Linked DNA regions of Pelobacter seleniigenes DSM 18267. Each later gene encodes a partner of the first gene's protein in a complex. Links are inferred from orthologs where the notes say so. Each region holds a gene or a part of one and is shown on either strand. Other genes may lie near its edges. The genes, in order: accD, accA and accB.

Region 1 (10,480 bases):
CATGTGTTATGAATCTGGCGTCGTCAATTGCCGGCCATCAGGTTATTGGAAAAATCCATAGCAGGATTCTGTTCCGGCAGGGCAGAAAAAAGAGTTTTTTCTGCCTGACAAAATCAATAAGCAAGCTGTTTGTACCCGGTTTTGTTTGTCCTGCCATGGGTTTAGCCGGTTTGTTATCAGCTGCCCGCCGGACCAAACCTGTCGTCAAAGGGATGAATTCTTATGAAGCCACGGATAATCATAATCGAGGATGATGATTCCTGCCGCAATTTCCTGACCTTGCTGCTTGAACAGCATGGTTACGAAGTTGTTGCCTTCTCCGATCCGACCGTTTGTCCGGTCTATTCCAGTGTGGGCGATCCCTGCCCCCATGATGATGCGTGCGGTGATTTTCTGCTGACCGACAATCGGATGCCCCATGTCAGCGGGCTTGATTTTATTGCCGAACAGAGCCTTCGGGGCTGCAAGGGAGCACTGCAGAACAAGGCGGTCATGTCCGGCACCTGGAGTTGTGAAGAGCGGGAACTGGCCGAGCGGCTCGGCTGCCGGATTTTCGAGAAACCATTGCACGCCAGTGATCTGCTGGAGTGGCTGGAACGGCAGAAAACTCGGCTTAACCCGGAACGGAAACTGACCCAGTTCGCCGGCTAAAGAGTTGGCGTCCGGAAACTCTGGATGTCAACGCATAAGTTTTCAGATTGGAAACGGCCCTTTTCCCTGTTTTTTCTCGCCTCTTTCGTTCAGTCCGCCGCTGTGGAAGCTTTCTGTCCCCTGTTGGTTGTTTCGTGCATCACGGCCGGTCCTGTCCGGAGCGCGAACAGGTGCGAAGATGGCGATTTAATGATTATTGGTGATTTTTCAGGTTGAGATTGTTATTCTGAGGCGCTCGATCCTGTAAACCCTGTTCGTAGCGGCGTATTGCTGCTCTCCCCACGTGCTGGAGCCACAGAGTCGTAACTTTTCTCTGCACGGGAAACGGTGGCTGTTGCCGAGATACGACGGGATCAAGATGGCCGCTTCAAGGCGTTTGGTTTCTGGCCGAGACGCTTTCGACTATTTGGGGACCGGGGCTGACCAGGTTCATTCATCTGAAAACAGCCATTAACACATGGAGACTTGCAAGATGATCAAGGAAGCCATTGCCAAGCTGGTGGAACGCCAGGACCTCACTGAGCTGGAAATGATCGATGCCATGGATCAGATCATGGGCGGAGAGGCGACCCCGGCGCAGATCGGCGCCTTCATGACCGCGCTACGGATGAAAGGGGAAACCATCCCTGAAATCGTCGGTGCCGCCAGGGTGATGCGCTCCCGGGCGACGCCGATTCGGGTGGGCGATGTGGTTGATATTGATCGCGATGACATCAACCTGGATCGGGAAACGATTCTGGACACCTGCGGGACCGGCGGTAGCGGAACCCGCAGTTTCAATATTTCGACCACGGTCGCTCTGGTCGTGGCAGCCTGCGGCGGCAAGGTGGCTAAACACGGCAACCGCAGTGTGTCTTCATCCTGCGGCAGTGCCGATGTTCTGGAAAAGCTCGGGGTGAAGCTGGATATCGCGCCGGAGCAGGTTTCTGAATGCATCGAAAAGATTGGTGTCGGGTTCCTGTTTGCTCCGGCTCTGCACGGGGCTATGAAATACGCCATCGGGCCACGCCGCGAGATCGGTATCCGCACTATTTTCAATATCCTCGGGCCTTTGACCAACCCGGCCGGAGCCAATCGCCAGGTGCTCGGAGTGTTCCGTAAGGACCTGGTTGAGCCGCTGGCCAAGGTCCTGTTGAATCTTGGGTGTCGGCGGGGCTTTGTGGTCCATGGTAATGATGGGATGGATGAAATCACCTTGACCGGGCCGACCCTGGTCGCTGCTATCAGCGGCAATACCGTCGAAGTGCAATCCATCGAGCCGGAACAGTTCGGTTTCCGGCGCTGTCGGCTGGAGGAGCTGCAGGGCGGGGATGCGGAAGAAAATGCCCGGATCGTCAACGCCATTCTGACCGGCGAGCGTGGTCCGAAGCGGGATATTGTCGTACTGAACAGCAGTTACGCCCTGGTTGCCGCCGGCCTCGCTGGAGATGTCGACGCCGGCATCGAGCTGGCCAGTGCGGCCCTTGACAGCGGCGGAGCCAAAGCGACGCTGGATGAACTGGTACGGATGACCAATCAATGATACTTGAACGGATTTTAGCCACCAAACGGGACGAAGTCGCGGCCGCCAAAAGCCGTGAAACCATGACCGAACTGGCTGCCCGGGTCGGCGACCTGGAAGATCAGCCGCGCGGCTTTGCCCGGGCTCTGCGCAGCATGGCCGAATCGGGGGGGACCGCCCTGATCACTGAAGTGAAGAAAGGTTCCCCATCCAAAGGGATTATCCGCGCGGATTTCGATCCGCTGGAGATTGCGGAGATTTATCAGAATTACGGCGCCACCTGCCTGTCCGTGCTCACGGACCAGCACTATTTCCATGGTCATCTGCGTTTTCTCGGGCTGATTCGCGAGCAGGTCTCGCTGCCGCTGCTGCGCAAGGATTTTATCATTGATCCCTACCAGGTTTACGAGGCCCGGGTCGGTGGGGCGGATGCGATTTTGCTGATCGCCGCCGCCCTGGATGATGTTCAGCTTAATGAACTGGCCGCCCTGGCGCAAGAGCTGCGCCTCGACGTGCTGCTCGAAGTCCACGATGAGGCCGAGTTGGAACGGGCGCTGCGGGTTCCGGTGGAACTGATCGGGATCAATAATCGCGATCTGCGCACTTTTGTCACTGATCTCGGCGTGACCGAGCGGCTGGCGGGCCGTATCCCGAGACACCAGCTGGCCGTGGCGGAGAGCGGGATTCACACGCGGGCGGACATCGAACGCTTGCAGCAGGCCGGTGCCGGTGCTTTTCTGGTCGGCGAAAGCCTGATGAAAGAAGAGGATATCGGCGCCAAGCTGACAGCATTGCTGACCGGCTGTTGAACCAGGACCCGGCTCGGCCCCGTCCTGACGAGGTCCGGGATCGGTATACGGATGAAGAAGGGAACCGCATATGAAGCAGATCAAGTATCTTCTACCTGAGGACCGGATTCCGCAACAGTGGTATAACATCATCCCGGATCTGCCGGGGCCACTGGCGCCGGTGATTCACCCAGGGACGTTGCAGCCGGTCACTGCGGATGATCTGCTGCCGCTGTTTCCACCGGGCCTGATCGAACAGGAAGTCTCGACCGAGCGTTGGATCACTATTCCGGACGAGGTCCGGCAGATTCTGGCCCAATGGCGTCCCGCTCCCCTGTTTCGGGCGCGGCGCCTGGAGCAGTTGCTGCAGACACCGGCCCGGATCTACTATAAATATGAAGGGGTTTCCCCGGCCGGCAGTCATAAGCCGAACACCGCCATACCCCAAGCCTACTACAATAAAATCGCCGGGACCAGGCGGATTGCCAGTGAAACCGGCGCTGGCCAATGGGGCTCGTCCATTGCCCTGGCCTGCCAGATGTTCGGTCTTGAATGCACGGTCTACATGGTCAGCGTCTCCTATCGGCAGAAGCCCTACCGGAAAAGCATGATGCAGTTGTGGGGAGCCGAAGTGGTGCCGTCGCCGTCCTCCCAGACCGCGGCTGGCCGGGCGATTCTGGCCCGCGATCCGGACAGCAACGGGTCGCTGGGGATTGCCATCAGCGAAGCGGTGGAAGACGCCGCCAGTCACGAGGACACCCGTTACTGTCTCGGCAGTGTGCTCAATCATGTCTGCCTGCACCAGACCGTTATCGGATTGGAAGCTCGTGAGCAGATGGCTTTGGCCGGAGACTTTCCGGATGTGGTCATCGGTTGCCACGGTGGCGGTTCAAATTTCGCCGGGTTGGCTTTTCCGTTCCTGGCCGACAAGGCCGCCGGCAAGGATTTGCGCATTGTCGCGGTGGAGCCTCTGTCCTGTCCGACCCTGACCAAAGGCGTGTACGATTTTGACTATGGCGATACGGCCAAAATGGCGCCGATCTCCAAAATGTATACCCTGGGCCATGATTTCATGCCCCCCGGAATTCATGCCGGCGGTTTGCGCTATCACGGCGCCGCGCCGCTGGTTTCGCAATTGCTGGATGCCGGGTTGATCGAAGCCCGAGCGGTCGGGCAGGTGGAATGTTTTCAGGCTGCGGTCGATTTCGCCCGGGCTGAAGGGATTATCCCGGCCCCGGAATCGTCCCATGCCATCCGGGCAGCCATGGACGAAGCGCTGCAGGCCAAGGAAGAGGGGCGGGAGAAAACCATTCTGTTCAATCTTTCCGGTCATGGGCATGTCGATATGGCGGCTTATGACGCCTTCTTTGCCGGGGAGTTGGAAAATTACGCCTATTCCAGCGCGGCGGTGGAACAGTCATTACAGCAGCTGCCCAAAGTGGACTGCTGAAGGGGATTGCTGAAGGGGATTGCGTGGCCGACACCAGAGTCAAAATATGCGGCATCACCAATCGCGCCGATGCCTGTGCAGCGGTGGCGGCCGGGGCCGATGCCCTGGGGTTTGTCTTTTATGAGCAGAGTCCCCGCTATGTTGCGCCGGAGCAGGTGGCGCGGATCGTCGAAGCGCTGCCCCCTTTTGTGACCACGGTCGGACTCTTTGTCAACAGCCCGGCGGCGCGGATCAGAGAGATCATGACCCTGGCCCGGCTCAACCTGGTCCAGTTGCACGGTGATGAAAGCGCACAGGATTGCATCATTGCACCGTTTCGGGTTATGAAGGCGCTGCGCGTCAGGGATGCCGCGTCATTGCAGGGGGCCGAAGATTATCCGGTCGCCGCGTTGTTGCTTGATGCCTGGAGTGACGATGCCTACGGCGGCACCGGTCACTCTTTTGACTGGGAACTGGTCCGGCGCCTCGGCTGCCGGCAACCGCTGGTGCTGGCCGGTGGTCTGAACCCGGCCAATGTCGCTGCGGCGATACAAACTGTCCGCCCTTACGCGGTTGATGTCTCCAGCGGAGTTGAGGAGTCCCCGGGGCGTAAAGATGTCCAGAAAATCAATGAATTCATACAGCAGGTGAGGAAAGCATGAGTTATCAGTACCCGGACCAACGCGGTCACTTCGGTCTCTATGGCGGGCGCTATGTCGCCGAAACCCTGATGCCGGCTCTTTTGGAACTGGAGCAGGCCTATGCCGGAGTGCGCCAGGACCCGGAATTTTATCGGGAATTCGAATACTATTTGAAGAATTATGTCGGCCGGCCCAGCCCCCTGTACTATGCCAAGCGGCTTAGTGAAGAACTGGGCGGCGCCAAAATTTATCTGAAGCGCGAGGACTTGAACCATACCGGCGCCCACAAGGTTAATAACACCGTCGGCCAGATTCTGCTTGCCCGGCGCATGGGCAAGAACAAGGTCATCGCCGAAACCGGGGCCGGACAGCATGGCGTTGCCACCGCCACCGTGGCCGCCCTGTTCGGCATGGAGTGCGAAATCTTCATGGGCAAGGAGGACATCCGTCGCCAGTCCCTCAATGTCTTCCGGATGAAGTTGCTCGGGGCCAAGGTGACTGAGGTCACCAGTGGCACCGCCACCCTCAAGGACGCCATGAACGACGCTCTGCGCCACTGGGTGACCCATGTCCGCGACACCTTCTATGTCATCGGGACCGTCGCCGGTCCTCATCCCTACCCGATGATGGTTCGTGACTTCCAGGCGGTTATCGGCAAGGAAGCCAAGCAGCAGCTGCAGGAAGCGGAAGGACGGCTGCCGGACGTTGCCGTGGCCTGTATCGGCGGCGGCTCCAACGCCATGGGGCTGTTTTATCCCTTCATTGAGGACAAAGGGGTCCACTTGCTCGGGGTTGAAGCGGCCGGATTCGGAGTCGAAACCGGCAAGCATGCGGCATCGATCTCGGCCGGGTTGCCCGGGGTGCTGCATGGCAACAAGACCTACCTGCTGCAGGACGATGACGGGCAGATCCAGCATGCCCACTCTATCTCCGCGGGGCTCGATTACCCGGGAGTGGGGCCGGAGCATGCGCTGCTGCACGATATTGAACGGGCCGAATATGTCTCGGTTACCGATCAGGAAGCCCTGGACGCATTTCAGAAACTGACCCGGGTCGAGGGGATTATCCCGGCCCTGGAGAGTGCACATGCCGTGGCCCAGGTCATGAAATTGGCCCCCACCCTGAGCAAGGAGCAGATCATTCTGGTCTGCCTGTCCGGGCGCGGGGATAAAGATATTCATACAGTCGCCGATGCGATGAAAGTGCAATTATAATGAAATTCAGTGAACTACAACTTCCCGAATCCGTGCAAAAAGGTGTCGTGGCGGCCGGATTCGAATCCCTGACCCCGGTGCAGCAGGAATCGATTCCCCTGGCCCTGAACGGTAAGGATGTCGCTGCCCAGGCCCAGACCGGCACCGGCAAAACCGCCGCCTTCCTGATCTCGCTGTTCTGCCGGCTGCTGAAAAGTGAAACCGGCACCGGCAGCAATCCGCGGGCGCTGGTCATGGCTCCGACCCGGGAGCTGGTGGTGCAGATCTGCGCCGATGCGGAGATCCTGGGACAGTTTACCGGCCTCAAGGTGCAGCCGATTTTCGGCGGCGTCGATTACGAAAAACAGCGTCAGGCGCTCCGCGACGGGGTCGATATCATCGTTGCCACCCCGGGTCGCCTGATCGACTATTACAAGCAGCACGTGTTCTCCCTGAAACAGGTCGAGGCCCTGGTCATTGACGAGGCCGACCGGATGTTCGATATGGGATTTATCAAGGACCTGCGGTACCTGTTGCGGAAACTGCCCCCCTTTGAAAGTCGGCAGACCATGCTGTTTTCCGCCACCCTCTCCACCCAGGTCATGGAATTGGCCTACGAATTCATGGACCTGGCGGAACGAGTCGAAATCGCTCCCAAGCAGGTCGCTGCAGACAATATCGATCAAATCCTCTATCACGTCGGCCGCCATGAAAAATTTGCCCTGCTGCTCGGTTTGCTGAAACAGGATCCGGATGTCGAACGGGTGATGCTGTTTGTCAATACCAAGGTCGAGGCGGAACGGCTGAATGCCCTGTTGCAGGCCAATGATATTGCCAGTGCAGTCCTTTCGGGAGACATCCCCCAGAAAAAGCGCATGCGGATTCTGGATCAGTTCAAGCTCGGCAGCCTGACTCATCTGGTGGCGACGGATGTTGCTTCCCGCGGGATTCATGTCGACAACGTCACCCATGTCATCAACTATGATCTGCCGCAGGACCGCGAAGACTACGTCCACCGTATCGGCCGGACCGCCAGGGCCGGAGCCAGCGGGAGGGCGATCAGCTTTGCCGATGAAGAGACCGTCTACGTCATCGAGGAAATCGAGGACTATCTCGGCTTCAGGATTCCCAGTACCATGCCGCTGGATGAGGACTTCTGTTTTGATTTCAAACGCGCCGCACCCCGGCGTAAGAAACCCTTACCGAGTGCCGGCGAGAAAAAAGCAACGCCTCGCAAGCGGCGGCCGCGGCGGCGCTCCAAAAAAGGAAAATCCGGCGGTGGAGCCGGGCAGGCCGGCGGCGGCGCGTCCGGAGACTCCGAAAAAAAGGAGAGTTAGAAAAGGATTGAAAAGAGCCTGTGGAATCGTTAAGCTGGCTCTTTTTGGCCTGTTCCGTCTGATCGGTTGTTGAGAAAATCCCGGAATGGAGTTTTCAACGGCTTGCTAACGACCCGTATGGGATTTAAAGACAAATTCATGTCACGAATAGATGATGTTTTCAAAAAATTGCAGGAGCGCGGGGATAAGGCCCTGATTCCCTTCATTACCGCCGGGGATCCGGACCTGCCAACCACCGCTGAACTGATCAAGGTGCTGGCTGATGCGGGCGCGGACCTGATTGAACTTGGCGTCCCGTTTTCCGACCCCATGGCTGATGGCCCCACCATTCAGGCGGCTTCCGAACGCGCGCTGGCGGGTGGTACGACCCTGGTGAAAATCCTCGAACTGGTCGCCGCGGTGCGCCGCGAAACCTCGATTCCGCTGGTGCTGATGGGCTATTACAATCCCGTTTTTCGTTATGGTGCCGAGCGCTTTGCGCAGGACGCCGCCCGTGCCGGAGTCGATGCTCTGCTACTGGTCGATCTGCCGCCGGAAGAAGTGGGCGAAATCAGTGCCGCGGTGCAAGCCGCCGGGTTGGCTCTGATCACCCTGCTGGCACCGACCACTCCGCGGGAGCGGATGCGGCAACTGGCTGCTGCCGCACAGGGGTATATTTATTATGTTTCCATGACCGGCGTAACCGGCGCGCAGAAAATTTCGCCAGCCGATATCCGCGCTGCCGTCGAAGAACTCAAAACCATGACCGCAGTGCCGGTGGGGGTCGGTTTCGGTATCACCACGGCGGAAGATGCTGCCAGCGTCGGCGAATTTGCCGATGGTGTTGTGGTTGGCAGCGCACTGGTTAGAATTATAGAGACCTATGCCCAGAGTACGGAACTGTTACCACGTGTTGCGGAATTTACTTCAAATTTAAAACAGGGGCTGGTGAACAGGACCGCCTGACTCGAATCGGTCGGTGACCCGGCGACGCTGCTCACCTGAGACAGAATCAGGTGAAACAAAAAGGATGCTCCATGGTCTGGTTTCGTAAAAAAAATGCTGTAACCACATCGGTTGAAAAAAAGAATGTCCATGTTCCCGAAGGGGTCTGGACCAAATGTAAAAACTGTCAGGAAATTATTTACGCCAGGGAAATTGAGCGGAACCTGAACGTCTGTCCCAAATGTGACTACCATTTCCGGATCGGTGCCAGAGAACGGATCAGCCTGGTCATCGATGAAGGGACTTTTGTCGAAATGGACGCGAACATGCGCTCCGTCGATTTCCTCGAATTCAAGGATTCCAAGCGCTACAAGGAACGGATCAAGGCCGCCCTGAAAAAAGCGGGCGACGGCGATGCCGTCATTTGCGGGGAAGGGCTGCTTGATGGGTTGCCGGTTGTGGTCGCGGTCTTCGACTTCTCCTTTATGGGGGGCAGTATGGGCTCGGTGGTCGGGGAAAAAATTACCCGTGCCATTGAAAAAGGCCTGGAAACCAATGCGCCGGTGCTGGTGTTCTCCTCGTCCGGAGGAGCACGCATGCAGGAAAGCATTCTGTCGCTGATGCAGATGGCCAAGACCAGTGCGGCCCTGGCCAAACTGAAAGCGGCCGGAGTTCCCTTTATTTCGGTGCTGACCGATCCGACCACCGGCGGTGTTACGGCAAGTTTCGCCATGCTCGGGGATCTCAACATCGCCGAGCCCCGGGCGTTGATCGGCTTTGCCGGGCCCCGTGTTATTGAACAGACCATCCGCCAGCAGCTGCCGGAAGGCTTTCAGCGTTCGGAATATCTGCTCGAACATGGCATGATCGATATGATTGTCCCACGCAAGGAGATGAAAGCGCGCCTGTCCGGGATTCTGCGCATTTTCACCAAAAACTGATCGTGATGTCTGACCGTTACCGGGAAAGCCTCGATTACCTGTATGGGCTGCAGCTATTCGGGATCAAGTTAGGTCTCGACAATATCCGTAAGCTGCTGACGCGGCTCGGTGAACCCCAGCAGGCAATGCGGATCATTCACATTGCCGGAACCAACGGTAAAGGTTCGACCTCCGCCGCGCTGGCGAGTATTTTTCAGCAGGCCGGAATTTCCGCCGGCCTCTATACCTCACCCCACCTGCACCATTTTACCGAACGGATCCGGATTGATACCCGGCAGATCGACGCGGCGGAAGCGGTCGCGCTGATCGACGAACTGCGCCCTCATGCTCAGGATTTGGGGATTACTTTCTTCGAATTCACCACAGCTATGGCGTTGCTCAGTTTTCAGCGTCATCAGACCCCCTGGGCGATCCTCGAGACCGGGATGGGTGGCCGGCTTGACGCCACCAATGTGGTGAACCCGGAGCTGTGTGTCATCACCCCGATCGCCCTGGACCACGCCGGCTACCTGGGGCCGGACCTGCAATCCATCGCTGCCGAGAAAGCGGGAATTTTTAAAGCTGGTGTGCCGGTGCTCTGCGCTCCGCAGGAAGCGGCCGTCGAAGAACTGCTACGGCAGCGGGCCGCGGTCCTCGGCTGCCCGTTTTTCATGCTCGGTCAGGATTATCAGGTCACTGTTGCAGACGATTCGAGCCTGACCCTGGTGGGGCCCGGGCTGGAGCTCCGCGAGGTCAGGCCGCGTCTGCCCGGAATTCATCAGTTTAATAACCTGGCCCTGGCCGCTGCGGCTGTTGCTTTGCTCGCCGACCAGCTCGGCAAGCTTGCCGCTTCGACCCTGCGGGCCGGGCTGGAACACGTCTGCTGGCCCGGACGACTGGAGTGGCTGGCCGAGCGGATTCTCCTTGACGGTGCGCATAATCAGGCCGGGGTTGAAGTGTTGACCGCTTATTTGCAGCAACAGCAGCTGCGCGGACTGCATCTGGTGTTCGGTTGCAAGGCCGATAAACAGGCGGAGCAGATGCTGGCCCGGTTGTTGCCTTTTGTCGCGCGGATTTATCTGACCCGGCCGCCTGA
Region 2 (10,499 bases), on another replicon or contig:
CAAAATTCCACTCGACCCATTCGATCAGGTCCTTTTTTCTATTATCATGGGCCACAAGGGCGATCCGCTTGGTCTTTTCCATAGTCATCCAGTTCCTTTTTTCGTTAGCAAACAGGAGCAAACAGCAACAGTGCCGCCCGCATTCCCGTTACAGCCATATCAAGCTGTCATTCCAAGGTTAAAAAGAGATGAAAAATATATTTTTTTACTCACAATGTCATTCGCTAATTTCGCTCCAGACAACCTCATCAGCCCGCAGCGGCCGCGGAGTCATGAATGGCGGCATGACAACAAGCCGCGTCGGCGGCTGGGGGACCTGCTGCCGAAACAGCAGGTCGGTCCGTCTTCGATAGGTTTTGGATAAATGCATCGGCACAAACCAGGCGGGCCGCAGCATCCTGAGCAATTGATTGACATCCTCGCTGCAAAGATGGTCGGCAACCCTGGCCTTTTCTTTGTCTTCGCTTAAATAGGTACATTCGCAGAACAGTAACTCGACTCCGACCATGAACCCGGCAATGGTCCTGATATTTTCTGCGTGAAAGCCGATATCGCTGATATAGCCCAGAGAGGACACGGTTTGCGGCGACACGATCTGCTTGAGCAGCTCATCCAACTGGCCGATTTCATGGATCTGCTTTTCGACGCCGTTGTCGAGGGGCACCGTCAAGCGGATATTCCCTGGCCGGCGGGTGAAGAAATACTCCTTGAGTTCGCCAAGCCAGGAACCAGGGCGCAACCCTAATTCTTTGAGGCGGGCTGCATCGATTCTGAAGGACGGTCGTTCATCAAGCCGGTAGATGAGACTCTCGATACCGTGGCTACAGGAATCGGCATAGACCCGGCAGTGGGTTGTCTCGTAAATGGGGCTGCTGTCGTGAGTCCTGGTCTCCAGCGGACTGCGCTCGAAACCGGCAGGACCGGAGAACAGATAGGTCGTGATCTGCGCCGGCGAGATCTCGTGGACCCTGAAACTACACCAATAATCTTCAACCAGATTCCAGTCATAGCCGGCCAGCTTGTGAGCCATTTTATCAGCGAGTCCAATGGGACCGAACAGGTCAAGGGTGCGGTTTGCGGCAATCAGATGGCGGATGACGCTGTCGATGCCCATCCAGTGATCCATATGACCATGGCTGATGAAGATTGCGTCCAGATGGGTAAAATTTCGCTTGGCGAGATGATGCACCTGACCACAATCGAACATGAGCAGGCGCCCTGAAGGCCGGATGCGGACCAGCAGGATCGGGTCATCCAGCAAACCGGCAAAAAATATCGGTTCAATGTGTCGAAATGGGAAAGGGTTTTTCACGACCACTCTCAGCCCAACAAAAAAAGGAGCGCAGACGGCTCCCTTCTGGCAACCCGGAAAGCAGATTCAGGGCTGGTATTCGATTTTCGATTGCTGCACGGTTTCGCACTCCGGACACTTAAATACCCGGATGTCATGCCACCAGGGTTCATCCCCCCAATAGGATTGGTGACCGATGCAATCGATATTTTCAACATCGTTGATATTTTTCGCATCCTCGCAGACCGGGCAATAGACCCAGATCTTACCGTCGGCACAAGCCTGCAGGAACTCGCCGGGGTTGGACATAAGCAAAATTCCTTTTACTCAACTTTTGGAAATATTATTGGTTTTTCCTTCAGCCCGCAACTTTTTGACCGACCGTCCGGAAATCCCCCAGCTGTCGGTTTCAAACTCCTTGATGATGACATGAGTCGAGGCGGGATTCTTGTTAAGGACTTTCACCAGCAATTCGGTGATACCGTCGACAAGCTCGGCTTTCTGTTCCTTACTCGCCCCCTTGGTGATATTCACTTCAACATACGGCATAAGTCGATTCCTTTCAAACAATGACGGATAACAATAAGTTTCAAGTGGTTATTATCCTCAAGGGATAGTAACAATGCAACAGCAATACGAAGTCAGAGCCATTTAATCAGTTTAATGATCCGCCGCAGCCGCCAGCGCTGCTGCCAGGTCAGAGGTTGATCGGTATACAGACTGCGCCCCAAAATACCGGCAAATTCATCACTCAACGGATCCTTCAATTGCCCGGCAGCCTGATACAACCCGATCGACGGAGTTAATTCAGAAAGTCCCTGCTGATGGGCAACTTTGCGACGAAAATCCCGCACCAGAATCACTACACTGAAGCGGCGCAGGAACCAGCCACCAGCTAAGGACAGCACCAGAAACAACGACAAACCGACCAGGAACGGCGCTTGCGAAGCAGTTGGCTCGGACTGAGCGGTCCCAGCGTTTTGAACCTTGCCGACAGCTGCTTTGAGCAAGGCCAGCTGCCCCTGCAGATCATAGTTCAGCACACTTCTGGTCCAGAGCAGCGCCAGGGTGTCGGTAAAAATCTGCCAGTTCGACAGCCCCTGGCCACGCTGCCGGGCAAAGGATTGCTCGGCATTGACCGCCAGTCGGCTGGGATCCAGGCGCTGCCAGACACCCTGTTCATCCAGGGCCTCCACCCAGACATGGGCCCGATTTTCCGTCACCAGATAATATCCGCCCAACTCGTTGTAGTCCCCGCCCAAATAGCCGCCAACCAAGCGGCTGGGAATCCCGGCCAAGCGCAGCAAGGTGGCAAAGGAGGAGGCGAAATACTCACAGTAGCCCCGCTTGGATTCAAACAGGAAATAATCAACCGGCTGCTCTGTCAAAGCGATGTTCTGGGCTGAATAGCTGAGCTGCTGTGCCCGGAAAAAATCTTCCAAGGCCTGCACCTTCTGCGCAAAACCAGCCGGAAGGGCACGGATCCCGGCTGCGACCTCGGCGAGCCGCGAGGATACGGTGTCAGGTCGGGCCAGGTAAAATTCCATACTCCCTCGGAGCTGGCGGCGACTGTCCGCAGCCCAATTCATCAGGTACCCCTGCTGGCGTCGGTCCCGCCCCCGGCGCAGGAAGATCCCATCCGCAGTCTGTTCATAACGCAAGCCATTGAGATCAGCGCTATGATCCAGGCTGACCAGATAACGATCCGCCTGGGCTTCCAGCTGCATGGCAACCTGCTGCTGCGGCCCGTTCCCCGACACATAACCCTCCGGCGGAATCCGTTCGGTCCGCAGCCAGGAGGCCCCGGCGATACGATTCAGCACCACCCCGCGCCAATACAGCTTATCCACCGGCAAACGCTCGGTTTCAGCCCGAAAAGCAACCTGGTTATTTCCAACCAGCTCCGCAACCGACCCCGGCCGGATCCGGTCGGTCATACCAATGGTCGAACGCGCTGGCGGATTGAGAAAATTCCATAGTGGCAACTGGGTCCGCGGCAAAATGAAGAACAGCAACCCCATCAGGAGCAAGGAACCGGCGGGCAGCATCAGTAACACCTTTCCCAGGAGCCTGAATTCATTTCGGCTGAAGCTGAGTCGGCTGTCCGCCGCGACAAAACTCAGGACGATCAATCCCATGGTCAGGCTGGTGACCAGGGTCACCAGACAGCCAAGATAGACCATATTCAGGGTCAACAGTGAGGACGCCCCCAACACAACCAGGGCGAGTAAAAAAATCTGCAGAATATGACGGGGAGATTTCGGGCCGATCAGCCGTTCGGCCAACAGCAGACAGAGGATCTCCACCAACGGCAAAACAATCTCAGTTCTGGACATGCGCGGGATCAGAATCCCGATCAGGCAGAGCACCAGACCGGCGACGCCCAGCCGCGGCAATCGCCCCGCAACGGGCAGCGGCGAGACAGCCCACAAAAAGCCACTCCCCAGAACGGCCAGCACCCACCAATGCAGAAATGGAGCCGCGGGAATGAGCGCCGCCAAGACTCCGACATAGAGCAGGTAGTCAAGAATTTTGGCGAGACGGATCATACAAAGCCAGCGCTTTCAATAACCGGTACCTATGACTGTCACCCAGGGCCGGCACCCAGCAACGGTCCGCCAACCGCAAGCCGACGGCCCGTCCTTGACGATAGTGATGATTAATCAAATAACTTCCCTGACTCAACCGCGCTTCCACCTCCCCCGGCAACTCGGCAAGATCAATAACAACACTTTCTGAAAGAGGACGATTGAGCTGTTTGATTTTCAGGTTCTGCTGCCGGGCTGACAATTTCCAGTGGATTGTTTTCAGAGGATCACCGGGGACGTAGTCACCGATGCTGTGGATATCGCCTTCGGAGCCTCTTGCCGTGGATTCCTGGACCCGGGCTGCTGGATTCGCAGCCTCGGTCAACGACTGGGTTGTGGTGCTCGGGGTGGGGAACACCAGCAATTGCTGTTCGTCGCTCCATTGCCGGGAGCGAACAAAAAAATTTACCGGAAAGCAGGACTTAAGGCGTAGTTCGGGCAACGGCTGATAACCACGCCGAGCCATGGTCAAAGGGATATGTCCGCTCACCCCCTGGCCGGCGGGAATAATCGGCGCTAGAAATGAATGCCCGGCAATCTCGACCCTGATCAGAAAAACCGGCCAGAACCGGTGCCGATTGAACACTTTAACCGTCGCAGAGCCCTGAATTCCAGCATACAATTCCTGCCCCGGCAAACATGAAACCATAACATGTTGCAGGTTTTGCTGCCCCAGCAGCCCTGAAACAGCCATAAAACCCAGCAATGCCGATACCAACAGATAAAGCAGGTTGTTACCGGTATTCACTGCAGCGAACCCGAGCAGCAGGGTCAACAGGATATACAATCCACCGGCGAGGGTCAGAGTCAGGCGATAGGAACGGCGACTTTTTCTAGCAAAGATTTGAGGACCTCCTCTTTCCGCAGCATTTGAAATTCAGGGTTCAGCAGGATCCGGTGGCTTGCCACCGCCGGGGCCACTTGCTGAACATCTTCCGGGATCACAAAATCCCTGCCTTCGAGATAGGCGACGACCTTTGCCGCCGCGGCCAGGCTCAACCCACCTCTGGTGGAAATTCCAGAGAGGATGCGCGGCTCGTTACGACTGGCATCGAGCAGCTGATAAATGTAATCCACCACCCGATTATGAAGTTTGATCTCATCCCTGATAAACTGCCGGGTCTGTCTGATCTTGTCTGGTTGTAGCAGCGGCTGAATGGTGGTCAATGCATCCCGGGCACTGCCGTTCCGGATAATCTCCCTTTCCAGTGCCGCTGGAGGGTAGCCGATGTCGGTCTTGAGCAGGAAACGGTCAAGCTGGGCCTCGGGGAGCGGAAAGGTGCCGACCTGATCAAGCGGGTTCTGGGTCGCTATGACCATAAACGGATCGGGCAGAAGGTAGGTCTCCCCTTCCACCGTCACCCGGGCCTCCTCCATCGCTTCAAGCATGGCGCTTTGGGTTTTCGGGGTGGTTCGGTTGATTTCATCAACCAACAGGAGATTATTGAAAATCGGGCCACGGACAAAACGGAAATGGTTCTTTTTTTGATCGAAGATGGACAGCCCGGTGATATCCGAAGGAACCAGATCGCTGGTGCATTGAATGCGTCCGAAATCAAGGTCCAGAGTCCCGGCCAGCGCCAAAGCCAGGCTGGTCTTGCCGAGCCCTGGCAGGTCCTCGATTAACAGGTGTCCGCCGGCCAATAAACAGATCAGGGCCGTACGAATCGCCCGATATTTGCCCTGGAGATAGTCACGGGAAAGACTGTCAACAATTTCAAGAAGTTGTTTGCGCTGGTAAAGTTCCATGCCGGTCCTTTTCGGTCGTTGTCAGCATTATACGTTATTTGGAAACAAATGTGAAAATGCCCTCAGGACTAAAGCAAACAGGAGCGGACATGACCCGGCGATGGCGACTGGGAAAAAACTGCTGAGTAGCGGATATGGGAAGACGAGAAGAAAAACCAAAAAAGGCCCCGCAGAAAACTGCGAGGCCTTGAAATTTTATGCTCTTTATATTTTTAGAGCTTACAAACGTTGCTGGCTTGAGGTCCTTTTTGACCTTCAACAACGTCAAAGCTGACCCGCATGCCTTCCGCCAGAGATTTGAAGCCGTCTCCGCTGATTGCTGAAAAATGCACGAAAACGTCAGGACCATTATCCTGCTCAATGAAACCGAAACCTTTTGAATCGTTAAACCACTTGACTGTACCTTCTGCCATCTTGCTTTCTCCTTGCTTGGGTCCCCTTGTGGGGATGTTTACGTGATGCAGCGTTTTATCTGCATGCTAAAAAAAACCGCTCAGCCCAACTTGGTCTGTGCGGGTCTTCTCTGTCTGGCAGTAAAAAGTCAACACAAACTGGGCTTTAAGCAGAAGCAACGCTATCACGGACCCGATTTAAAAGCAAGTAATTAGATGCACAACTAATGATATTTTGAAAAATATTTTCACCAACAAATTCAATACTTTAATCATTCAACATCGAAAAGATGTAATTTTTTCAGAAATTCTTTGTTAAAAAATCAAACAAGGTTCAATTAAAGGCAACCACAAAACTTCCGGTAAATCCGCGACCGACAAAATCTGCGACGGCCAACTCCGCATGGTGCAGAGATTTGTAATCACCGACCCGGACCCGATACAATTTTCGCTCATTGACAAGCGCTGTCGCAACCACGGCTTTGCCATATTTTGCCTGCATTTGGGATGCCAGTTTATAGGCGTTATCAGCATTGGCAAAAGCCCCAATCTGGATGGCGAAACTCCCGGCATCGTAACTGGCCGGGGCCACATAACTGGTTTTCCCCTGCACCACCTGGCGATAACCTAGAGCCTCAACCTGGACCGGAGCGGTTCCTGTTTCGACAATCCCCAGTTGTTTGGCAGCGCCATAAGATAAATCGATGATCCGACCGGCCACAAAAGGCCCTCGATCGTTGACCCGGACAATAATCTGTTTTCCGGTTTTCAGATGGGTGACCTTGACATAAACACCCATGGGAAGGGTTTTGTGGGCGGCACTCAGACCATACATGTCATAAGTTTCACCGTTACTGGTTTTCCGGCCGTGGAATTTGGACCCATACCAACTGGCAACCCCGCGCTCCTGGAAGCCCTGGTGACTGCTCAGCGGTTGATAACGCTGACCGTCAACCTCATAGGGCTTCTGCCAACCGGGCAGCTCTCTGGTGGCAGGCGAATCGATCACTCTGCTGGTGTGCCCCCCGCCGCAACTGGAGAGCATTATCGCCAAGGACAGGAATAAAAATAATTTCCACACGCCGAGCAACTGCTTCATAAAACTTATTTCTTCGGTTCCTCGACCTCGGTCATAGCCCGGAACCGCTGGTAGCGTTGCTCGACCAAGCCTTCGGGTGAATACTCTTCAAGCTCGGTCAGATGCTTCAAAAGGTACTCTTTGAGGATCTCGGCGGCTTGATCATGATCCTGGTGAGCCCCGCCGAGGGGTTCCGGAACAACATCATCGATAACCGTCTTGAGACTGTCAACATCCTGGGCCGTCAATTTGAGGGCTTCAGCGGCTTGGGCACCCTTGCTGCCATCTCCCCAGAGAATAGCCGCACAGCCTTCCGGCGAAATAACCGCATAAACTGAATATTGCATCATCAGCACACGGTTACCGACCGCGATGGCCAGAGCACCGCCGGACCCACCTTCCCCGGTCACAGTGACGATGACCGGGACTTTCAGCATGGCCATTTCACGCAGATTGCGCGCAATCGCTTCAGCTTGGCCACGCTCTTCGGCACCGATACCTGGGAATGCTCCGGGGGTATCGACAAATGTGAAGATCGGCAGGCCGAACTGATCAGCCATCTGCATAACCCGTAAGGCCTTGCGATACCCTTCCGGGTTGGGCATGGCAAAATTGCGCATCACCTTTTCTTTGGTATTGCGCCCCTTTTGATGTCCAATGACGCAACAGGGCTTACCCTCAATTCGCGCAAACCCGCAAACCAACGCGGGATCATCCCGGAAATTCCGGTCACCGTGGACTTCAAACCAGTCGGTGAAAATGCGGTCGATATAATCAAGGCTGTAGGGACGATTGGCATGCCTGGCCAACTGGGTCCGCTGCCAACGCGTCAGATTGGAAAAAATCTCTTTCTTCAGCTTGTCGGCTTTTTTCTCCAACTTACTTATTTCGCTGGAAAAATCGACATTATCAGTGGAATATTCCCGTAATTCGCCGATTTTTGTTTCAAGTTCGGCGATCGGTTTTTCAAAATCGAGGTAGTGGTTCATTGCATTCCTCCCTGCCCGTTAACGTTGCCGGTGCATGGTCTTTATCCTGAGTTTCCGGAAGTGCAACACAGTATAGCTTCCGAGCCGGCAGGTCAAGTATAAGTCCCTGGAACCAATCGGTTTCCATGCGAATTTATTCAAAATTCATCACATTATACCCGAACAGAGCTTCCGCATCAGCCATCGCTTCATCGGATGCTGCCATTTTCAGCTGTTCAGGCAGTTTGATGACCGTTTCGCTGCGATTCGGGATGACAATGTGCAAGCGCACTTCACAGTCGCCGCGATATTTCTGGACAATGGATTTCAACTGACGCATGTGCATATCACCAAGACCCGGGGTCGTCAATCGGATATGCACCGTTCTGGCCAGCGTTTTTTTCACCTCGCTCAGCAGCGCAACTTCCGTTGCCAGCACCTTGCAGGCCTCTTCCCCGACATCCAGTTCACCGGTGATCAAAAGCGGATCTTCCCCTTTGAGCAGTTCCATACCCGCAGCATAGACTTCCGGGAAGACCACCACTTCAACGGAACCGCTCAGATCCTCCAGGGAGACAAACGCCATGCGATCACCTTTTTTGGTGATCAGTTCCTTGATTCCGGAGACAATCCCGCAAACCCGGACCTTCTCCTTGTCAGTCCGCTCATGCAAGGCAGCGGCTTCACAGGTAGCGAAGCGTTTGATGGCGTCGCTGTGACGGGCCAACGGGTGCCCGCTGACGTAAAACCCGAGAGCATCTTTTTCATAGCTCAACAGGGTTTTTTCATCCCATTCGGCAATGTCCGGCAGTACTCCGTAGCCGTGCCCGCCGACCGAGAGTATCTCCTCACTGCCAAACAGAGAATCCTGCCCGGATTGCTGTTCTTTCTGCAGCCGCTGACCGATCTCCATTGACTCTTCAAGGCCGGCCAGGTACTGGGCCCGTTTCCCGCCCAGGGAATCGAAGGCGCCGCATTTGATCAATGCTTCGCCGACCTTTTTATTCACCTTGCGCAGGTCAACCCGTTCACAGAAGTCCTGCAACGAGGCAAACGGCTCTTCCTTGCGCACATGCAGGATCGACTCCAGGGCCGAAGCGCCAACCCCTTTCACCGCGCCGAGGCCAAAACGAATCGCTTCGTCAGAAACGGTGAAGGAGCGGTCGGAGGCATTGATATCCGGCGGCTGCACTTCAATGCCCATAGCTCGAACTTCGCTGATATTCTTAATAACCTTGTCGGTATTCTCCATGTCCTCGGTGAGCAGCGCCGCCATGAACTCAACCGGATAATGGGCTTTGAGGTAGGCGGTATGATAAGCTACCAGGGCGTAGGCTGCAGAGTGGGACTTGTTGAAGCCGTAAGCCGCAAACTTCTCCATCAGGTCGAAGACCGCCTCCGCCTTTTTCAGATCAAGCTGATTTTCTTTGGCCCCGGCCATGAAAATCTGCTTCTGTTTGGCCATCTCTTCCGGCTTTTTCTTCCCCATTGCCCGGCGCAACAGATCCGCTCCGCCCAGGCTGTACCTGGCCAGGGTCTGGGCAATCAGCATGACCTGTTCCTGATAGACGATGACACCGTAGGTATCTTTCAGAATCGGCTCCAGCTGGGGAAAATCGTATTTGAACTTTTCCACCCCGTGCTTACGCTTGATAAAAGAGTCGACCATCCCTGACCCGAGGGGGCCCGGCCGATACAGGGCGACCATAGCGATGAGATCCTCGAAACAGCTCGGCTTCAATTTGACCAGATACTCTTTCATGCCGCTCGATTCGAGCTGGAAGACCCCGGTGGTTTCCCCATGGGAGAGCAGCTCGTAAGTTTTCCGGTCGTCATCGCGCACCAGCTTGAGGTCGAACGCCGGGTCCTTGCCGGCCCGGATCAGGCGCACCGCGTTCTCGATAACGGTCAGGGTTTTCAGACCGAGGAAATCGAACTTAACCAAGCCGATCTTTTCCACATAACTCATCGGATACTGCGTCACCTGACCACCGGATTTAGGATCAACATAGAGGGGCAGGTATTCCGGCAGCGGTTTCGGCGTCACCACCACCCCGGCGGCATGAGTCGAAGCGTGGCGGGTCAACCCTTCCAGGGCCAGGGCAATTTTGACCAGCTCCTTGACCTTGGGATCCTTTTCGATGAGGTTTTTAAGCTGCGGTTCCTGCTCGATGGCATCCTTCAGGGTAATGCCGAGGACATTGGGAACCAGCTTGGCGATTTTGTCCACTTCGCCGTAAGGAATATTCAAGGCCCGACCGACGTCACGCAGCACACCTTTGGCCAGCATGGTGCCGAAGGTGATGATCTGGGCGACATTTTCCGCCCCGTACTTGGCCCGCACGTACTCGATGACTTTCTCTCGGCCGTAGATGCAGAAGTCGACGTCGATATCAGGCATCGAGATCCGCTCGGGGTTGAGAAAGCGTTCGA
Region 3 (10,307 bases), on another replicon or contig:
TGATCTTTATCGGTATGCCGAACGGCAACAAATTGCGAAAATTCGAAACCCATCTCGGCCATGTATCGGTTCGCGACTTCGCTCCACTCAAAATCGTTCAACTTCTCCCCAGGAGATAGCGACAAACTCACGTGATAAACCGGCTTGGCTAGATCCGGATTCAGCTTCTTCGACTCCGAAAATTCTTTCGAAAGCTCTTTGGGAGTTTGCCCGTCCATGTTGCCGCCGATGCGATAGCCTTTTGCCTGGTCTAGAACGTAATTCAAAACTCCTAGGAAGCCCTTACCTTTAATCTGCTTGCCAATCATCGTCCACGGAGCTCCTGACGCACTTTAAGGAGATATTCAGCAAGCTCCTCCAATGTTCCGGAAGGAACAGCGGCAGTTTGCCATCGATGAAAATACCGAAGAAATTGATTGAGATTATTTCCGATCCGGCTCAACTCCTGATATGTCTTCAGATTGATTTCCGGAATCGGCAAAGGAAGCTTTTGATTCAGACCGGCATTCCGCAAGAAAGAGGAAGGAGACAATCTGACTCTTTCAGCTTTCTTGAAGAGATCAACTAATTCGGTATCACTTAATCGAACAGTAATTCGGTGCTTCTTTACTTTCGATGCTGTTTTAGGGGGTCTACCCATGACTGGCCTTTTCTTCCAGCAAACAAAGTGCGCTAGGAAGCGAGTCGTTTTCCGTCTGACGGAAAACATGGCTCGCTACCAACAAAAACAACAAATTCTACAAAAGGAAGAGCTGCACTCCTGCAGAAATCACAGTCGTTACCAAAATCAGAGATATCCACAGGTAGAGTGCTCCTACTACAGGATAGATTATAACTATAGGTAATAACTACAGGAGCCCCCCGCCTAGCCCAGTACTGGTGCGGCTTTGCGGGGAGTCCTCCCTACCGTTTATGCGCAAAAAAACCATTTCTACCTACCGTTTATGCGTAACAATCCGTCAATTGCCCCTACTGTTTATGCGTGGATAACGTGCTGCATCAACACCTAATATCAACAAGCTATATGCCGCCGGGACGGTCTAAGCGTCAGGCCTGCTTTTGTCGGTTCAACTTTTGCCTCCGGATATAGAACGCAAGCTCGATGAAGTGCCTCCCGGAAATTGCGCTGAAAATTGTCTCTCCTTACGATTTGGCTACCAAACTGAGCATGGAGTAGAGGCCAGGGTATAAAAGTTGTTTTCTTCAAGTGGGCTAATCGATAGGTTAGCCATACATAAACATCTATTGCCATTGGAGAGCCCTGGATCAACCCAACTAAACGCATGTCGATTGGCACCGCTTCACTTATCAAACTCTCAAAAAAATCTTCATTTAAAGTAATTGTCGAGTCCCATACCCCTGCCTGATCTGGCTCTTGAGGGTTCCACCAAAAATTTGCTTCCGAAGCAATCTGGATATTATTTACAGCCCATCCACTGCCATCATCTCTCGTACAAGTTATCGAACAAGCAAAGAGACGTTTCATTTGTTCTTTAAGATGGGTAATACTTCCACAGCGACCGCCTGTTGGAGCTAGTCCAAGTTTGTTCATAAATTCCGATAGTGAGTCCCCCAACACCAATGTACGCTTCTTGGTTTTTACTGCTTGAGTAGTCAGCCACAATAAAAGCAATCGAGGCTTTGTTCCGTAGGGCAATCCAATTTTGCTAGGAGCACTCATTGTCAGGGTATAAATTCCGTTTTCGCGCTCGAAGTAGGCCGTGTTAGGCTTACTATGCGGGATAGTTGCCTGTACCATGGCTTTTGCCATGTAACCTAAGGCACCTGCTTCTTTTGCTGTCTCTACATCAAAAGCTGCTGCTGCTTGGATAATTTTGAGGACAGCAGGACTTAGGAGCTCTTTAGTCGAGTTATGTTGGACAGTGTCAAACATTGATAAAAGAGCTTTAATTCTGTCTCTGCTGTTGTCGAAGTTGCTCAGCTTTTGTAGGGCGCCCGCGGCGACGCCTTGTAACCATCCTTTTTTCCGCGTCAACAGAGGGCTCTATCAACGCACCAGACACCCTTGCCGCCTCTTCAAGCCAGTTCAATACATCCTGAGGCCTCCAAGCTAAAGACCCTGCTAACTTTATTGGAGGTGGAGTCCGAGACCAATTACGTCGTGCTAAATCAGCCCTGATACTACTTGGAGTCCGGCCTAGCGCCTTGGCCAATTCTTTAATATCCCAAATGAGCTTTTCCACAATTTCGATCCTCGTAATTAATATTTTTCCGTTTCAGGTCAATTGCGTTCAGGTCATTACATTAAGAGTCATCCTGAAATTTGAAAATTGAAGAAATTATTCACTAGATTATTCTTTATTATTTTCTTACAGTTAGAGCTATTCTTAATGATATTTCGGTACTAAAATATGTCGATTTGGACATCTTAAGCGGTAAAGAAGTGGGGCAAGGAAATGGACCAAGAATTGATATCAGAAGCAGAAAAAGCTATTAGAAAAACATGTAAAAAAATTCAGATTCAGGATCCAACCATGAATCGAATCACTACGTGGCGTGCTATTTGCCGTGACCTAACAAGGACATTCCCTCCAAGTCATGCAATCTGGGGAACGAATCAGAATATAGAGACAACCCGCTTCTCTGTAAAAGTTCCATTTACATATAATATGATTTTTATTTATGGATATACAGATCAATACAAAGCTGTAGCCAGTTCATATGACTTAGACAAAGTAGCTCGCGGAATATCAAAGGCATGTGTCGAAAAATATAGAAATAGTACCCCTATAGCTGAAGCTCTTCGAAATACTGAAATTATCATAAAAAGAATTATTAGTTCTGACAGCAATAATTATATAAGAAAATCATCGAAAAATAAAACTTGGGACTACCCGGTATTTTGTAAATATTGTTGGAGATTGACACCAACAGATAATAGATATCCATTATCTAAAAAATCTAATTTGTGTCATATTCACACCCCACAAACAAAGGAATATCAACAATCAAGGCGTCATTTAAAATATTTCACCTCTTCCTACATAAACATAAGACAAAATTCAAATAAAGAAATCAAAAAAAATCCTGAACTACAGTCAATTTTCCAGTCAAATATTCAAAAAGTTCTAATTGGAATTTCAGAGATTAAAGAAATAGACATAATGAAAATTGCTATGGAGTTAGATATCAAAAATGAGGAGATTGTAGATATTGAAAATATTGCAAAAACAACTGGCGCAAGCATTAAGACCGTTAAAAAGATCTTTGATGATAGAAAAAACCCTCCTTCCCTCTCCCAAATGAAAGCGCTTGAGAAAATATACCCTTTAACATTCAAATACGTGCGAGATGAAAAAAACAAAAATCCTTATCACTGGCGACAGCTTATTGAAGGGATAATTGAAGATAGCGCCCCCATTGAGGACAAGGAGGGAATTATTGCAATTCAAAGGGAGATAAATTCGATGATAGCCATTCCTCGCGATGCAAAAAAATTCTTGACCAACTGCGAGGCATGGTTAGCTATCAAAGCAAGCCATCCACACGGGGGAAAGCAACCAGGAGCTGGGAGACCCCCTAAAAAGGCATTTTTAAAAACCACTCAGTGCCTATCAAAACATCCAGGGACGACGAAGGGACAACAATGATGATTAATTCTGAATAAATTTAAAAGATAATGAACTATTTTGGGACAACCCTGGGACACCCAGCTTCCTAAAAAGACAAATCTCCATGAAGGGAAAAACAAAACAGGGACCCCAGATAAGCAACATAACCATCTGAAATCCCTGTTCTTTATTATGGTACCCGGGACGAGACTTGAACTCGTACAGCACGAATGCCGAGGGATTTTAAGTCCCTTGCGTCTACCAATTCCGCCACCCGGGCTCTTCAAACAAAAAGCGGTCTGCTAAGGCTTCCTAGCAGACCGCGACATTATAGACATTCAGACAAATTAGTCAACACTGACAAGTACGGAATAAGAATAATCTGTCCCTTTCCAGGTCCAAGAAAACTCCAATACACCGACATCAGCAGGATCGGAATCCCCAGGCTTTGAATCGGATATTGTAACCGCAAAAATAGGTGCTCCGGGGACGCTAGTATCGACATAAGTGTAATTTTTTGTCCCGGTCAGGACACCTACCTCAGAAGAAACAGTAATTTTAGTACCAGCGATAGGTGGGTTATAATTAATGTCATGCAACGAGAAGTGAATTAGCTGGCTACCACCATCCGGCACTGAAATCGTATCGGCGCCAGTTATAGGATCACCGGAAGAATCTCCAAGGCTAACGGAAGGAACCCCGGTGAACAGCAATTTAATCTGATGAGAAATTCTCTTATTGCTGTCCCAAACATTATTCATTCCATCAAAAGTTCCATTTTGGTTCCTATCGACAATAAGATCCTCAAAGGTAGAATCGTAGGGATAACCAGGACTTACTCCTCCATAAGGAATATTCAGCGGATCATCATCCTTATCCAAATGAACGTCGTCATAAGTATCATCAAAAGTTTCACCGGAATTATACAAGCCATCGGCATTGGCATCAGTAAATTCTTCTTCACCATCGACCACTGCCACAATGGTGCATAAACCATCACGAGGATTATTGGTATCGTCAATCAAGATACCAAGCAGATCAAAATAATCATCTGCAATCGCATTATCAAGCACGGAAGATGCAACGTTCTGGGGAAACGGCTGCTGTGTCCTGAAGCTAACCGTCCCTTGCCCTTCGGCATCAAGATTAACTGCTCGATCAATGGCACCACACTCGCTGTAAAAAGATACTGAAGTTCCTTCTAAAACATTATAATTGCCGTAACGATCAGCAAGTCGGACATCAATATCTGCTGTCACGCCATCATAGTTCAGGCCTTCGAGATTGAGTGTTGAAGTCGATAATGAGAAATGTCCTTCTGAAGGAACGCCACCACCGATAGCAATAACCCCACTTGATGTTTTCAAAGAGGAACCTTCTACCGTAGCCGTAATCGTTACAGTCCCAGGAATTGTACCGCTGTGCAATGTCGTTGTAACAACTCCACTTTCAGTGCCAACTTCAAGGGACGTGACACCAGAAACCGGGCCAATGTATTCACCGCCATTGGGTCCAGATAGTTCAAGCAAAACATTTTCGCTGCTAGCTACAAGGTTCCCGTTGGAGTCCTTGACATGGAAGGTAATCGTTGAAGTCTCGGTGCCCCCAGACCCTTTAATAACCACAACCTGAGGCTCAGCAGAGACAAACTCAATACTCCCTGCCGCAGCACCGGCAACAGAGATTGCCGCCTGTCCTGAGACAACACCGGATGAAGCAGTAATTATTGCCGTTCCCGCAGTACTTGTCCCAGCTGAGAATGTAGCCTGGGCCACACCCTCTCCACCGGAAATATCTGCGGAAGGAACAATGCTACCAAGGCTGGAATTGTTTACAGAAAAATTAACCGTGGTCCCATCAACCATGGGATCGCCATTACCATCAAGAACGGTAGCGCTTACAACCGATGTGCCACCCACTGTAATAGAACTTGGCGACGCAGCTAAAGATATTGATGCCGCCGTTAATTGGTCAGAAATCTGAATAGTAACTGAAGCGGAGGCACTATCTACCGAAGCCGTCACCTTGACTGTCCCTTCGGTACTGCCCGCAGTCAAAGTCCGGGTCAAAAGCCCACTGGATGTCGTGGCCGGGGAAGGAATTGAAGCAAGAGTCGGATTATCCAATGAAAACACAACAGACTTGGAACCAGTAACAACCTCACCACTACTATCCAAAAGCCTCACAGCAATCGAAGCTTTCTCTCCAGTCCCGATCGTAGAAGAGTCGGTTGAAATTATAATTGCACTAACTACCGATGGCTCCGTTGTGCCAGGATCAGTGGGGGTGTCAGACGGACTTGAGTCTGAACTACCCTGGGTTCCACAACCACTGAGGACAAGGACAAATAAAAAGATAACCAGTTTGATGACTTTAGCCACAAAAACCCTCCCTTCGGTTTACATTTCCCATTATTTTTTTACACATTCTAATAAATAAAGATTTACAAATCTACAAATTTTTATACTTATAGCAGGAAAAATTATAATATCCAAAACAAATAGATTATTTTAATGTAAATTTTTTCAGGAAGGAGAAAAAAAGGAGATTCCAGGGGGCTTGGCGAGTAGGTTATGTTTGTGACAGAGGGAAAAATAAAGAGATAAACCAGCCAGGTGGTTGGAGGTCAGGAAAAAATCCATCCCCTGCCAATAGCTAACATATTCTGCAACAGAGTGTTCACCGCCGATATTTCTGGCCAGCCCAGGCAAATCGTTCAAGGCTTGTTCTAATGAGGTTTCGAGCTGCCTGATCAATGCTGTAAAACAACATGCTTTTTCCCGGGCACTGCTCCGCCGCAATATCCAGAGGGCAAACACAAAGGGCAAGCCGGTCTTCTTGTACCAAAGATCCCCCAGATCATAACTTAAAACACCGGCAGGAAGATTTTTTGCCTGTTTCATGGCGCGATCACCAATCAACAACCCAGGGCGACCTTGTCTGATTGCGGTTTCGACATCCTCAACGGGAACATAATCGTCAACCTGTTGGAGGTCGTAATATTCCAGCAACAAAACCCTCAGCAGATTAATTGAAGTGGCTGATTCTCCGGTGATGGCAATGGTCCTCCCAGACAACTGCTCAGGGGGACAAGGGCTGAAAAGAAAAACACTCCCGACGGGGCCAAAGGAGGAAATGGAGAAATTGGGCAGCAGCAGGTAGTCTTCAAAGTTCAAAGCATATTCAAACGATGAAGAAGGGCTGATGTCCAACTCGCCAGTTTGCAGCATACGGTTAAGTTCTGAGGGAACCCCCGGCACCAGCCGGCCTTTGAAACCACAATCCTTCAATCCATAAAAAAAAGGAACACAGTTCAGGTAGGAGATATATCCCAGGGTTAGTTCCGAAGTATCATTCATAGAAATCGGTCAGGCAATTCCTGCAGAATCGTTGAGAATCATCTGTCAAGTTAGATAAAACACTGAGGAGAACGGTATATCCCCTACCCGTTCTCCTCAGCAACTTAACAGGATGACCTTAAACTTTGACGCGCTCAAGAAAATTGGTATCAAAGTGACCATCGATAAAATCCTTGTTATTCATCATTTTCTGATGAAAAGGAATGGTCGTCTTAATCCCTTCGATAATGTACTCGTCCAAGGCACAGGACATCCTGCGAATCGCTTCATCACGCGTTTCAGCATGGACAATTAATTTACCGATCATGGAGTCATAGTGTGGCAGTACGGTATATTGATCGTACATTGCACTTTCGACCCGGACACCCATGCCTCCCGGGGTATGGTAACCCGTTATTTTACCCGGGAAGGGAGTAAATTTAACCGGATCTTCTGCATTAATCCTGCATTCAATGGCATGCCCGGTGATTTTGATATCTTCCTGACGATAGCGCAGGGGAATTCCAGCGGCCGAGCGAATCTGCTCTTTAATGATATCAACGCCGGTAATCATTTCGGTCACCGGATGCTCAACCTGCACCCGGGTGTTCATCTCCATGAAATAAAAACTGCCGTCAGAATCGAGCAGATATTCAACCGTCCCGGCACTGCTGTAGTTGACCGCCTTGGCAGCAGCAACGGCGCAGGCCCCCATCCGCTCGCGCTGTTCCTGAGTAATGACCGGGCACGGCGCTTCTTCAATCAGTTTCTGATGCCGCCGCTGAATGGAGCAATCACGTTCCCCCAGATGAATGACATTGCCGTGCTTGTCGCCAAGAATCTGAATTTCGACGTGTCTTGGATGCTCGCAGAATTTTTCGATATAAACGTCGGCTCGACCGAACCCCGACTGGGCTTCCGTTCTCGCAGTGGCAAGAGCATTTGCCAGAGACGCAGGCGAATGGACGATTTTCATCCCGCGTCCGCCGCCGCCAGCCGAGGCTTTTATGATCACAGGATAACCGATTTCTTCAGCAATTTTTTGAGCTTCTTCTATGGTTTCAATGCTTTCATTAGTCCCGGGCAAAATCGGGACTCCGGCTTCAGTGACTGTTTGACGAGCCGTAATCTTGTCGCCCATTCGGCGCATATTATCCGCAGTAGGTCCGATAAAAGTAATCCCGCACTGCTCACAAATCTCAGCGAATTCTGCATTTTCAGAAAGAAAACCATAGCCCGGATGAATCGCGTCTGCATCGGCAATTTCAGCAGCACTGATAATCGCTTTCATGTTGAGATAACTGTCAGCACTCGGTGTCGGCCCAATACAAATACTCTCATCAGCCAAACTAACGTGAAGCGCTTCGTAGTCGGCGACGGAATGGACAGCCACCGTTTTAATTCCCATTTCCTTACAGGCACGAATAACTCGCAGTGCGATTTCACCACGATTAGCGATCAGTATTTTATGAAACATGGTCCTTAAACTCCCAATGGAAGTAATCTTTTAAGATCTAAACTTTGTTCAACAAACCAGCGAAGCTGCTGAGGCTTCACCTCAAAGCTTTTCAACCAGGAATAAAGTTTCGCCATATTCCACCGGAGCGCCGTCTTCCTTAACAACCTCAATAATTTTACATTTAAATTCAGCCTCAATTTCGTTGAACAATTTCATGGCTTCGACCAAGCAAAGCACCTGCCCGGCATCAACGATGTCCCCGACTTTACAAAAGGGTTCTGCGTCCGGAGACGGTTTACGATAAAAAGACCCGACAATCGGCGAAGGGATTGCATCATATTTGCTTTGTTGGGGAGCTGAATCAACAGTCGTTGGAGCAACCGCGGCAGGAGCACTGGCCGCAACAACGGGAGCGGGTTGAACAACAGCAGCTGGTGCCGTCATTTGAATAATCTCTTTTTCGGAGCCCCGTTTGATGTGAATTTTTTCTTCGTCATTCTCAAGATCAAACTCAGTAATATCGGTCTCGGTAATCAGTTTTATTAAGCCTTTAAGATCTTTCAGTTCCATTTTTTCCTCCTGAAAAATTTTTCAAATCGTAACTAAGTATAAGGGTTAACAAATCAAAACGTGGGATTCTGAAATTAATAATTGATTCTCACTTTCAATATCCCTACTCAGCGTTCAGTACGCTGTAGTGTTTAGCAATAGAAGTCAATGATTGATATCCGTTGGCAGTGACCACAACAGTATCTTCGATTCGAACTCCACCAAGCTCAGGAATATAAATTCCCGGCTCAATAGTAATAACCATTCCTTCTGCCAAAAGGTCAGCCGATCGAGACGAAACGGTCGGGTATTCGTGAATTTCCAAACCGACCCCATGTCCAAGACCATGGCCAAAGTAGTCGCCGTAACCCATTTTGGCAATATAGCCTCGAGCCACAGCGTCCAGCTCTTTCATCTGTAGACCTGGCTGAATAGCAGCCAAAGCAAGGTCATGAGCTTCTAACACAATATCAAAAATTTGTCGAAGCTTTCCTGAAACCTCCCCAACAGCCAAGGTTACTGTTTCATCTGAATAATAGCCATCTACACATGTCCCGAAATCGATCGTGATCAATTCACCCGCCGTCAGGAATTTATCGCTGGCGACGCCATGCGGTAAGGCTCCCCGCTTTCCTGAAGCAACAATAAAATCAAATGCATTCGCTTCCCCGCCCAAACGCTTGAGAGAAATTTCGAGCTCCAGAGCAAGCTGCTTTTCACTGACACCAGGTCTTATAAGCGGAAGGATTTTTTGAAAAGCGTCGTGGTTTATTTGTGCAGCGGCTCTTAAACAAGCAAGTTCACGGCTATCTTTTTTTCCTCGTAACGGTCGTAACTGTTCTTTCAAAGGGAGCCAGTGAATTTGCTTACCGCACAAACCTCGTAATTCGTCAAAAACGGCTACACAGACCGCTTCAGCATCAAAGCCAACGCGCACGTCCCCAAAGGAAACCAATTCATCGGCGATTGCTTGCAGCTTGTTTTTGTAACAGATTATCCTATCCGCTGTCACTTGCGTCTGGGCCTGGGTGATATAACGTGAATCGGTCAGAAAAACCGTCTCATCGCCTATAAAAAGAAGAACGCCATCGGTACCGGTGAATCCAGACAGATAGCGTATATTGGTTAACCCAAATATAATTATGGCGGAAAGTCTCTCGGACTGCTGAAGATTCCGGATAAGAAGAAGTCGATTTTGGTTCACGCTCCGTCCTGTTTGATACTATATCGGAATAAAAATCACTGAAAGCGGTGACACGCCTGGCTGACCGAAAGAACTGACCTGCAGCGTAGCAAAAGCAGCCTCAAGTCCCCTGTCAGAAACCGCCAACTCTTTAACATTACAAGAAAAAGTGGGATAAATAAAACCGTCTATTCCAGATCAATCCG

Evidence for each region.
Region 2: the proteins of accD (region 1) and accA are in contact, whole or in part, in a solved structure (PDB 8UXZ), measured with the Escherichia coli proteins. The link is inferred for Pelobacter seleniigenes DSM 18267 from one-to-one orthologs.
Region 3: the proteins of accD (region 1) and accB are in contact, whole or in part, in a solved structure (PDB 8UXZ), measured with the Escherichia coli proteins. The link is inferred for Pelobacter seleniigenes DSM 18267 from one-to-one orthologs.

Annotation. Positions count from the first base shown.
Region 1 is NZ_JOMG01000002.1:247,161-257,640, reverse strand. What follows is about bases 7,543-10,480. They hold accD (acetyl-CoA carboxylase, carboxyltransferase subunit beta), read left to right. Parts: upstream 7,543-8,556; coding sequence 8,557-9,405; downstream 9,406-10,480. Other genes in these bases: N909_RS0103765 (bifunctional folylpolyglutamate synthase/dihydrofolate synthase), read left to right, coding at 9,411-10,480; trpA (tryptophan synthase subunit alpha), read left to right, coding at 7,679-8,485. Also shown: N909_RS0103815 (response regulator), read left to right, coding at 223-651; trpD (anthranilate phosphoribosyltransferase), read left to right, coding at 1,124-2,173; indole-3-glycerol phosphate synthase TrpC, read left to right, coding at 2,170-2,961; N909_RS0103795 (TrpB-like pyridoxal phosphate-dependent enzyme), read left to right, coding at 3,032-4,390; N909_RS0103790 (phosphoribosylanthranilate isomerase), read left to right, coding at 4,414-5,031; trpB (tryptophan synthase subunit beta), read left to right, coding at 5,028-6,224; N909_RS0103780 (DEAD/DEAH box helicase), read left to right, coding at 6,224-7,540.
Region 2 is NZ_JOMG01000004.1:336,264-346,762, reverse strand. What follows is about bases 6,107-9,063. They hold accA (acetyl-CoA carboxylase carboxyl transferase subunit alpha), read right to left. Parts: upstream 8,088-9,063; coding sequence 7,125-8,087; downstream 6,107-7,124. Other genes in these bases: dnaE (DNA polymerase III subunit alpha), read right to left, coding at 8,221-9,063; N909_RS0118455 (septal ring lytic transglycosylase RlpA family protein), read right to left, coding at 6,355-7,119. Outside these bases: N909_RS0118495 (methylglyoxal synthase), read right to left, coding at 1-82; N909_RS0118490 (ribonuclease Z), read right to left, coding at 218-1,312; N909_RS0118485 (hypothetical protein), read right to left, coding at 1,379-1,600; N909_RS0118480 (tautomerase family protein), read right to left, coding at 1,619-1,840; N909_RS0118475 (transglutaminase TgpA family protein), read right to left, coding at 1,933-3,840; N909_RS0118470 (DUF58 domain-containing protein), read right to left, coding at 3,815-4,666; N909_RS0118465 (AAA family ATPase), read right to left, coding at 4,687-5,628; N909_RS0118460 (cold-shock protein), read right to left, coding at 5,841-6,041; more of dnaE, read right to left, coding at 9,064-10,499. UniProt on the Escherichia coli protein: Component of the acetyl coenzyme A carboxylase (ACC) complex. First, biotin carboxylase catalyzes the carboxylation of biotin on its carrier protein (BCCP) and then the CO(2) group is transferred by the carboxyltransferase to acetyl-CoA to form malonyl-CoA.
Region 3 is NZ_JOMG01000005.1:18,716-29,022, reverse strand. What follows is about bases 7,205-9,969. They hold accB (acetyl-CoA carboxylase biotin carboxyl carrier protein), read right to left. Parts: upstream 8,940-9,969; coding sequence 8,469-8,939; downstream 7,205-8,468. Other genes in these bases: N909_RS0121370 (aminopeptidase P family protein), read right to left, coding at 9,043-9,969; accC (acetyl-CoA carboxylase biotin carboxylase subunit), read right to left, coding at 7,205-8,387. In the rest of the region: N909_RS0121415 (relaxase/mobilization nuclease domain-containing protein), read right to left, coding at 1-308; N909_RS26610 (plasmid mobilization protein), read right to left, coding at 305-640; N909_RS0121405 (replication protein RepA), read right to left, coding at 1,013-1,996; N909_RS25840 (hypothetical protein), read left to right, coding at 2,418-3,611; N909_RS0121390 (hypothetical protein), read right to left, coding at 3,920-5,953; N909_RS0121385 (menaquinone biosynthetic enzyme MqnA/MqnD family protein), read right to left, coding at 6,098-6,931; more of accC, read right to left, coding at 7,050-7,204; more of N909_RS0121370, read right to left, coding at 9,970-10,122; N909_RS0121365 (roadblock/LC7 domain-containing protein), read right to left, coding at 10,290-10,307. UniProt on the Escherichia coli protein: This protein is a component of the acetyl coenzyme A carboxylase complex; first, biotin carboxylase catalyzes the carboxylation of the carrier protein and then the transcarboxylase transfers the carboxyl group to form malonyl-CoA.